3 regions of the Niveibacterium microcysteis genome follow, and region 3 is predicted to be linked to each of the others. Evidence: predicted binding sites of a transcription regulator. Region 3 holds the regulator's gene; each other region holds the start of a gene.

Evidence for each region. The regulator FNR, encoded in region 3, switches genes on or off when oxygen is low (the NO sensors DNR and NnrR bind a similar motif). The targets are predictions, from matches to a motif close to TTGANCTAGNTCAA.
Region 1: JY500_RS16395 (acetate uptake transporter) is a predicted target of FNR. The motif match lies at 1,343-1,356, and genes of this name have one in related genera.
Region 2: JY500_RS02610 (nitrite reductase) is a predicted target of FNR. The motif match lies at 1,394-1,407, and genes of this name have one in related genera.

Annotation. Positions count from the first base shown of each region.
Region 1 is NZ_CP071060.1:3,608,569-3,611,844, reverse strand. It holds gene ahpF (alkyl hydroperoxide reductase subunit F) at 1-587, shown strand, start outside; gene JY500_RS16395 (acetate uptake transporter) at 1,432-2,046, shown strand; gene JY500_RS16390 (RNA methyltransferase) at 2,165-2,656, shown strand; gene JY500_RS16385 (MBL fold metallo-hydrolase) at 2,737-3,276, shown strand, end outside.
Region 2 is NZ_CP071060.1:563,799-567,074, reverse strand. It holds gene JY500_RS02610 (nitrite reductase) at 1-1,315, opposite strand, end outside; gene JY500_RS02605 (metal-sulfur cluster assembly factor) at 1,471-1,779, shown strand; gene JY500_RS02600 (hypothetical protein) at 1,776-2,858, shown strand; gene JY500_RS02595 (hypothetical protein) at 2,865-3,047, opposite strand.
Region 3 is NZ_CP071060.1:1,989,281-1,992,556, reverse strand. It holds gene JY500_RS09055 (sulfite exporter TauE/SafE family protein) at 1-18, opposite strand, end outside; gene hemN (oxygen-independent coproporphyrinogen III oxidase) at 80-1,474, opposite strand; gene fnr (fumarate/nitrate reduction transcriptional regulator Fnr) at 1,570-2,310, shown strand; gene JY500_RS09040 (SirB2 family protein) at 2,311-2,691, opposite strand; gene JY500_RS09035 (PHA/PHB synthase family protein) at 2,700-3,276, opposite strand, start outside.

The DNA.
Region 1 (3,276 bases), 1.6 Mb from region 3:
AGATGGGTGTGCCGGGCGAGCAGCAGTACAAGACCAAGGGCGTGGCCTTCTGCCCGCACTGCGACGGCCCGCTCTTCAAGGGCAAGCGCGTGGCGGTGATCGGCGGCGGCAACTCCGGCGTCGAGGCGGCGATTGACCTCGCAGGCATCGTCGCCCATGTCACCCTGCTCGAATTCGCCGACACCCTGCGTGCCGACGCGGTGCTGCAGAAGAAGCTGCACAGCCTGCCGAACGTGAAGGTCATCACCTCGGCGCAGACCACCGAAGTGACCGGCGACGGCAGCAAGGTCGACGGCCTCTCGTACAAGGACCGCGTCAGCGGCGCAGCGCACCACATCGAACTCGAAGGCATCTTCGTGCAGATCGGCCTGCTGCCGAACACCGACTTCCTCAAGGACGTCGTCAAGCTCTCGCCGCGCGGCGAGATCGAAGTCGACGCCCGCGGCGAGACCTCGGTGCCAGGCGTGTTCGCAGCCGGCGATGCGACGACGGTGCCGTACAAGCAGATCATCATCGCGATGGGTGAGGGGGCCAAGGCAAGTCTGGGGGCTTTCGACCACCTGATCAGGACTTCGGCGCCGGCGTGATTGGCGGCGGAGGTTGAATGGAACAGCCCGCCCGGTGTGAGCCGCGGCGGGCTGTTTGTATTTCTGCGCCACTTCGACGCCCAAGGCTCTGTTGATTCCGGCTCGCGACTGGACATCTTTCATCGCAACGGTGTGTCCGTTCAAGCCGAGACCCGCCCCGGCGGGCGGGTTCCTTTCTTGTGCCGACAAGAAAGGAACCAAAGAAGCGGCCACCGCTTCAACGCCCCGCCCGCGGCAGGGTGCACTGCGCTGCTCGAAGCATCGGGTGTCTGCGCAACTAGGCCCTGCGTGCCTCAGACAGTCCTCGCCACCGCCGCTTCGCGTCGGAACCCGAAGCTTCTGCGCTGCTCGGCGTTTCAGAGGGGGGTGGAAATGCGTCGACGAGCAACCGCAGCGGGACTACGAATACGTGACGCGCGGTAGAGGCTCGACGTTTTTGACTTTGGGTCCCGTCGAGAGCGCCGAACGGAGGTGTCGGCCGGCGGGGTAGTCCAGACTCGCTGTTTGAGGCGCGCAGCGCCGAGTTCGCGAGGCCGGCCGACGGGCGATACCGCAGCGAGGGGAGCCCGCAGGGCCGTGAACGCCGGGTCGTCTTTTCTTGGTTACTTCTTTTGACGAAGCAAAAGAAGTAACACGCCCGCCGGGGCGGGACCCGGCTTCAGCGGGAACGCAGCTCCGATTCATCTCGGTCGATCGACGAATGCCGTCCGCGAAATGTGTGGTGGGTTGTGCAACGCACCTCGATCCCCTCTCCCTTGATCTGCATGAAAGCACGCGATGCTGCATTGCAGCACCCTTGCGGTCCGCCGCGAAGCGGCACCCAATAAAACCAAGGAGCAGTTTGATGAAGGACCATGCAGCGCACGACCACACCGCCAATCCCGCCCCGCTCGGGCTGTTGGGATTCGGCATGACGACGGTCTTGCTCAACCTCCACAACGCGGGCGTGTTTGAGCTCGGATCGATGATCCTCGCGATGGGCATCTTCTACGGTGGTATCTGCCAGGTGTGCGCCGGGCTGATGGAGTGGAAGAAGGGCAACACCTTCGGCACCGTGGCCTTCACATCCTACGGCTTCTTCTGGCTGTCGCTGGTGGCGCTGGTCGTGCTGCCGAAGACCGGGCTTGCGACGGCGACCTCGTCGGGCGGCATGGCGGCCTATCTGGCCATGTGGGGCGTGCTTACCCTGGTGCTGTTCATCGGCACGCTGCGCCTCAACCGTGTGACGCAACTGGTGTTCGCCTCGCTCACGGTGCTGTTTGCGCTGCTCGCGGTGGCGGACGCTACCGGCAACGAAACCCTGAAGCTGGTGGCGGGTTGGGAAGGCATCTTGTGCGGGGCATCGGCGATCTATGCGGCCGCTGCGCAAGTGCTCAACGAAGTGTATGGCCGCACGGTGCTGCCGTTGGGCGACCGAGCCCAGCACAAGGTTGTGCCGCTGCACTGCAAGGCCGCCTGACAGCAGGCACGATGCAGGTGCCGGACGCTGCACGGCCGCGGCGCCCGGCTTGAGGTGTCGTCGGCGGACCAGCGCACGGTCGGCGCTAAAATGGCGGCCCGCCGCTACGTAGCCATCCATGTCCAAAATCGAAACCCTCACCCGCAAGCAGGCCGTCCGCGATTACGAAGGCTATGCCTGCATCGGTCTGTCGAATCCGAAGAACCCGTCCAACGTGGGTGAGGTGATGCGCGCGGCCGGTTGCTACGGCGTGCACTCGGTCTTCTACACCGGCAAGCGCTACGAGCATGCGCGCGAGTTCCGTACCGACACCAAGCAGGTCCATCTGCAGATCCCGCTGATCGGCGTGGAGGATCTGCAGGGCATCATTCCGCTCGGTTGTGTGCCGGTCGCGATCGAGATTCACGCCAACGCGCAGCCGCTGACGCAGTACAAGCACCCGGAGCGGGCCTTCTACATCTTCGGGCCGGAGGACGGCAGCCTGAAGGACAACGTCACCTCATGGTGCCGCGACATCGTCTATGTGCCGACCAACGGTTGCATGAACCTCGCCGCGACGGTGAACGTGGTGCTCTACGACCGCATGCTGAAGCGCTCCCTGGCGGATTGAGCACGGCACTGCTTGCGTGCTGGTTGTCGGCCGGCGTGGCGTGAGCTAGCGTGAGATGACTGCGCCAGTGGGGGTTCGCTATGTTCGGCAGACTGATCTTCCGGCAACTCTTCGACGCCGCGTCGTCGACCTACACCTATCTGTTGGCGGATCCGCAGACGCGTGAAGCGGTCTTGATCGACACCGTCTTCGAGCAGCATCTGCGCGACCTCGCCTTGGTCGAGGAACTCGGCCTCAAGCTCGTTGCGGTACTCGATACGCACTGCCATGCCGACCATGTTACGGGCGCGTGGCTGATGCAGGCGGCGACCGGTTGCCGCATCGGGGTGTCGAAGCGTTACGGCGATGCGATGCAGGGGGCGGACCTGCTGCTCGACCACGGCGACCGCGTGGCCTTCGGGCAGCGCCACCTCGATGTTCGCGCCACACCGGGGCACACCGACGGTTGCCTGTGTTTCGTCAGCGACGACCAAGGCATGGCGTTCACCGGCGACAGTCTGCTGATTCGTGGCGCCGGGCGTTGCGACTTCCAGCAGGGCAGTGCGCACACCCTGTTCCGCTCGATCACCGAGCAGATCTTCAGCCTGCCCGACGAATGCCTGATCTACCCTGCGCATGAT
Region 2 (3,276 bases), 1.4 Mb from region 3:
CATATTCCTTGTGCTTGACCGGATCGGTACCGACCAGCGCAATCGTGTCGTCGCCAAGATGGCCGGTCGCCCAGACCGGGCCGAATTTCGGATGCACGAAGTTGGCGCCACGACCCGGGTGCGGAATCTTGCCGACGTCCGCGATACCGGCGAGCTTGTCTTCCTTCGCGTCGATCACGCCGATCTTGTTCGACTGGTTCGCGGCGACCATGAAGTAGCGGTGCGTGCTGTCCCAGCCGCCGTCGTGCAGGAAGCGGGCCGAGCCGATCTCGGTGATCTTCAGCGCGTCGATGTTCGAGTAGTCGACCATCAGCGTCTTGCCGGTCTCCTTCACGTTGACGACGAACTCCGGCCTGAAGTGCGACGCGACGATCGACGCCACGCGCGGTTCCGGATGGTAGTCCTGGGTATCGACCGTCATCCCGCGGGTGGCGACGATCTTCTTCGGCTCCAGCGTGTTGCCGTCCATGATCACGAACTGTGGCGGCCAGTAGGTGCCAGCGATCGCGTACTTGTCCTCGTAGCCCTTGAACTTCGAGGTATCGACCGAGCGCGCCTCAAGACCGACGCGGATCTCGGCAACGTTGTCCGGCTTCTCCATCCACAGGTCGATCAGGTTGATCTTCGCGTCGCGGCCGATTACGAACAGATAGCGGCCAGACGCCGACACGCGCGAGATGTGCACCGCATAGCCGGTCTTGATGATGTTGATGATCTTCTTGCTGTCCCCGTCGATCAGCGCGATCTCGCCGGCGTCGCGCAAGGTGGTCGAGAAGATGTTGGCGATGTTGTAGTTGTTCATCTTCTTCGTCGGGCGCTTCGCCGGCGGAACGATGACCTTCCAGGTCGCCTTCATGTCCTTCATGCCGTATTCCGGCGGCTGCGGAGGCGTTTGCTGCACGTAGCGCGCCATCAGGTCGACATCCTGCTCGCTCAACTCGCCCGAGGTCTGCCAGTTCGGCATGCCGGCCGGCGACCCGTAGGCAATGAACACCTTGAGGTAGTCCGTGCCCTTGCCGATCGTGATGTCCGGTGTCAGCGGCTTGCCGGTGGCGCCCTTGCGCAGCACGCCATGGCAGCCGGCGCAGCGCTCGAAGTAGATCTGGCGCGCCTTGTCGAACTCCGCCTTGCTCATCGGCGGCGCCTTCGGGTTGATGTCCTGGTACATCTCCACGTCGGCCAGTGGCGAGCCGCCCGCCTGGTATTTCACCTCGGCGTCGGTAACCCCCATCTTGTTGTCCGCCGCCCATAGCTGGCCGCCCCCCAATGTGGCCAGTGCGGCCAGCGTGGCGATCGATAACGCCTTCTTGTTCATGTGCTCTCCCCCAATGTAAGACCGGTGCCCAGACCGTCTGAGACGGCGCCACTGTCTTCCCCACTCCCAGTGGGGTCATTGATGCGAGTCAAGATCGCCGGAGCGCCTTTGCGCTTGGGCGCGGGCAGCTATCATGGGCGCAACGGAGACCATGCATGACGACACAGAACCCACCTGATTTCGACGCAATCCTGGATGCACTTAGCGAGGTCGCCGACCCCGAACTGGGCGTCGGCATCGTGCCGCTCGGCCTGATCTACGAAGCCCATGCCGACGGCGCAACGCTGCACGTCACGCTCACGCTGACCTCGCCGACCTGCCCGCTCGGCGATGTGCTGATCGCCGATGTCGAAGATGCGCTGACAGCCCGTTTCCCCGGCTTTACGCCGGCCGTGACGCTGACCTTCGAGCCGCCGTGGACGCCGGAGCGCATGAGCCCCGCCGCCCGCGCGGCGATGTCATGAACGCGGTTCGCCTGCTGCCAGTAGCCAGCGCGCTGGCCGCCCTGCTCGCCGCAGTGTGGGCAGGGCTGGTGCGCCTGGGCTTGCCGCTGCCGGTGCCACTCGCGCAGTGGCCACTGATGCACGCAGCGCTGTTCGGCTGCGGTTTCTTCGGCACCGTGATCGCACTTGAACGCGCCATCGCCTACGGGCGCGAAGCCGCCTTCGCGGTGCCGCTCGCCAACGCCACAGCCACTGTCGTCGCCCTTGCAGGGCTGTGGGAGCTGGCGCTCTACATCTGGGTCGGCGCTGGCGTCGGCCTCGTCGTGGTGGCCTTCCTGCAAGCCCGTGCGATACGCGAACCGTATGCGGATGTGCTGACGCTGGCGGCGAGCTTCCTGCCGCTGGCCGCAGTGTTCGTGCTGGGCGGACATGGCACTGCCGCAGCGCTGAGCTGGATCGCCTTCCTCGTGCTGACGATCGCGGCCGAGCGGCTCGAACTCTCCCGCGTGATGCCGCGCCCCGCATGGGCAACCGCGCTGCCGCCGCTGCTCGCTTTCGCCCTTGCGGTGCCAGTGTGGTTCGCCGTGAGCCACCCGCTCGGCGCGCAACGCGGGCTCGCGCTCGCCTTGCTGGCGTGGGTCGCGTGGCTGGCGCGCTTCGACGTGATCCGCATCACCCTACGGCGGCCGGGTCAGCCGCGCTTCACCGCGGTATGCCTGATCAGCGGCTATGCCTGGCTGGCAATTGCCGCCATCGTGCTCGGCGCTGCCAACGCGCCGCTCGGCGCCGGCGACGCCGCCTACGATGCGGTGCTGCATGCGGTGTTCGTCGGTTTTGTGATGTCGATGCTGTTCGGCCATGCGCCGATCATTCTTCCGGCGATTACCGGCTGGCGCCCACGCGTACGCCCGGCGCTGTATCTCGCGCTGGCCGTGCTTCATCTATCGGTTGCGCTGCGCCTAAGCGGCGATGCGGTCGGGCTGACTAGCCTGCGCCAAACTGGCGGCGTAATACATGTCGCCGCGCTGGTGCTCTATGCGCTGCTGCTGGTGCAAGGCGGCGGCACACGCATTCGCCTGAGCGCGCCGGCCAAGCGCTAGGCTGTATCAGATCCAGGCCTCGGGGGGCAGATCAAACTCCCCGATATCGCGCTCGCACAGCCGCTCAGCCAGCTCACAACCGGGCGGGCACAGCGACGGATCGCCCCACTGCGTGGCGCACCATATCTCGTCGAGTTGGTCGTCCGGAGCTGGCGCACGCACTGGGCAATCAACCGCATGTGGCGTCATATCGCCTCCTGAGCCGTCGCGGCGCGAAAGCCACGATTTTGATGGAATCGTGGATTAATAGACCATCAGCATCAGAATCGTCAAACCGCCGACTTGACGCAGCGCCGCAAAACCGTGGCCAACGGCGCACGCGGCGCCACGCCAATAGGCAACCCTGCCATGCATCCATATGCATATGCCCGCGCAGATATTGGGGCGCCCGACACATGCGCCTAGAATCCGCCCACAG
Region 3 (3,276 bases):
GTATCCCGCTTCAGGCATCACACAACATCCCGGTGCAGCCCATTCAGGGCAATCCGCAAGTGTAGCGGCCGGCCGAGGCTCAAATCACCTTGGAGTAGCGGACGACTTCGCGATCACCGCGCAAATGCGCGTCAAACGCCATGGCCAATACGCGCGCCAGCATGCGACCCGGCGTCGTTACCTCGACCCCCTTCTTGCCAACGATGCACAGGCCATCACGCTCATGGGCCCGCAGCGCTTCGATCTCGTCGGCAAAATACTCGGAGAACGTGATGCCCCAGGCCTGCTCAAACGCCGCGTAATCCAGCGAGAAGTGGCACATCAGACTCTGAATAACCGCGTAACGAAGCTGATCGTCGAACATCATCTCGTAGCCACGGACGACAGGGAGCTCGTCACGATCGAGCATCTCGTAGTAGGCCTCAAGCGTCTTCGCACTCTGTGCGTAGGCCGGGCCTACCTTGCCAATGGAGGAAACGCCGAAGCCCAACAGATCGCAGTCCGAGTGCGTTGAATAGCCCTGGAAGTTGCGATACAAACGCCCGTTGCGCTGAGCCACGGCCATCTCGTCGTCCGGCCGCGCGAAGTGGTCCATGCCGATGAACACGTAGCCCGCGTCAGTCAGCTTCGAAATCGCCATGCCCAGGATCTCGAGTTTCTGGTCCGCACTCGGCAAGTCGCCCGCATTGATCCGCCGTTGCGGCATGAAGCGCGTCGGCAGGTGGGCATAGTTGTAGAGTGCAAGACGGTCCGGGGCGATCTCCAGCACGCGATCCAGCGTCTGGCTGACGCGCTCGACGCTCTGGAACGGCAATCCGTAGATCAGATCGATACTGACCGAACGGAAACCATTCGCGCGCGCGGCCGCGATGACCGCCGCGGTTTCCTCAACAGACTGGATGCGGTTGACGGCTTTCTGGACGATCGGGTCAAAATCCTGAACACCGACGCTCATCCGGTTGAAGCCCTCGGCCCCAAGCAGCGCAACGGTTTCAGCGGAAACGCGGCGCGGGTCTACCTCGATCGAGTACTCGCCACCGGGCGTCAGGTTGAAATGCCGGCGGATCGAACGAAACAATTCGCGGATCTCGCTGTCCGACAGGAAGGTCGGTGTGCCGCCGCCCCAGTGCATTTGTGAAACATCGTGCGAGCCGGCGAGCTGTCCGGCGACCAAACCCATTTCTTTGTCAAGATAGCGCAGGTAGCGCTCCGCCCTGCTACGGTCCTTCGTGACAATCTTGTTGCACGCGCAGTAGAAGCAAACCGTATCGCAGAATGGAATGTGGAAATATAATGAGAGGGGTTTTTTGAGGCCGCCCTGCGCGCGCAGACCTAGATGTCTTGCGTAGTCGCTGCGCCCAAAGCCCTCGTGAAACCTGTCCGCGGTCGGATACGACGTGTAGCGCGGGCCGGAAACGTCGAAACGCTGGATGAGATCGCGGTCGAAGACCGGCGTCTGCTCATTCTGATTCATTGTTTGTTTTTTTCTCTCTGTGGATGCCGGAAGGTGTCATGAACTCGGTCGGAGCCGTTTGATTGCCATCAACTAGCCCACTTGGAGCACCCGCCTTGGAAAAACCCGCCACGATTCCGCTGACGGCCGTCAATCTTCGCACCGCGTGCACCCAATGCAACCTCAAGGAGCTTTGCCTTCCCGTTGGTCTTGACGACGTCGATCTTGAAAGGATCGACGGCCTCATCACTGCACGCAAGAAGGTCAAGCGGCAGCAGCATTTATACCGTGCTGGGGAGCCTTTCGAAGCAATCTATGCGATTCGCACCGGTTTCTTCAAGACCGACATCCTGACCGAAGACGGCCGGGATCAGGTCACCGGTTTCCAGATGGCCGGAGAGATCCTCGGACTCGACGGCATCTCGACGGATCGGCATGTCTGCAATGCGGTTGCACTTGAGGATTCAGACGTCTGCATGATTCCGTTCGAACGGCTCGAAGAACTCTCGCGCCGCATCGAACCCCTGCAGCGCCAGTTCCACAAGTTCATGAGCCGCGAGATCGTCCGCGAGCAAGGCATCATGATGCTGCTCGGGTCGATGCGCGCTGAAGAACGTCTGGCTGCATTCCTGATCAACCTATCGCAACGCATGCGCCTTCGTGGGTACTCCGCTTCGGAGTTCCACCTTCGCATGACGCGCGAGGAGATAGGCTCTTACCTCGGTCTGAAACTGGAGACAGTGAGCCGGGCGTTCTCCAAATTCCAGGATGACGGCTTGATCAGCGTCCACCAGAAGCACATCCAGATTCTGGATGCGGATGGACTGCGCCGACTGATTGGCCGCGCGAACGTGTAGTTACCACCATGGCGTCGGTCGTCTTGTCAGCGCGACCGACACGATGTAAGCCAGCACCAACAAAGCGGCCACAAATGTGGCCGCTTTTGCTTGGCGTGTGCGCCCGCGCTTGAGCGCGTAAGACCCCAGAACGATGTAGCCAAGCAAGCCAAGCACCTTCGCGGTCAACCAGTCGTCACGAAACGGCGCTACGCGAAGGGTCCAGGCCAAGGCGACGGCCGAGGCGAGCAATCCGGTATCGACGATATGCGGAACCACCCTCGCCCAACGCTGGCGCACCCAAGGCGCATCAATCAGGACGCCGATACCTCTGGCGATGAATCCAGTGGCAGATAGCACCACGAAGCCGACATGAAGACATTTGAGCAGCAGGTAATCCATCGGCCTCGTTAGCGTTCCATGACGTAGTCACCGGGAGCAGCGGCAAGCGGAGGAAAGGCATCGTTGCTCACGGGTGGCGGCGCGACACGCTCACCGCAACGCTCGTCCAGCCACCTGAACCAATCGTCCCACCAACTTCCGGCGTGGTGGTCGGCGCGCTCACGCCAACCATGCGCGCTGTCGGTCCGGTGCGCCGTACCGATCCAGTACTCGCGTTTCGGCGGCTGTACGGGTGGATTGACGATCCCGAGGATATGACCGCTGGACGAGAGTACGAAGCGCTTGTCTCCACGCACGAAATTGGCGACCCTAAATGCCTGCCGCCACGGGGCAATATGATCGTCTTCGGCCGCAACGGCATACAGCGGTTGGGTGATCCGCCCAAGATCGAGCGACTCGCCGGCGACGGTCAGCGCATCGGCCTCAATCAGGCGATTTTTGAGGTAGAGCTCTCGCAAGTACCACGCATGCATGGCATAGGGCATGCGCGTGGTATCCATGTTCCAGTAGAGCACGTCAAACGACGGCGGCTTTTCGCCCATCAGGTAGCCCTGAACCACGTATTGCCAGATCAACGGGTTCGAG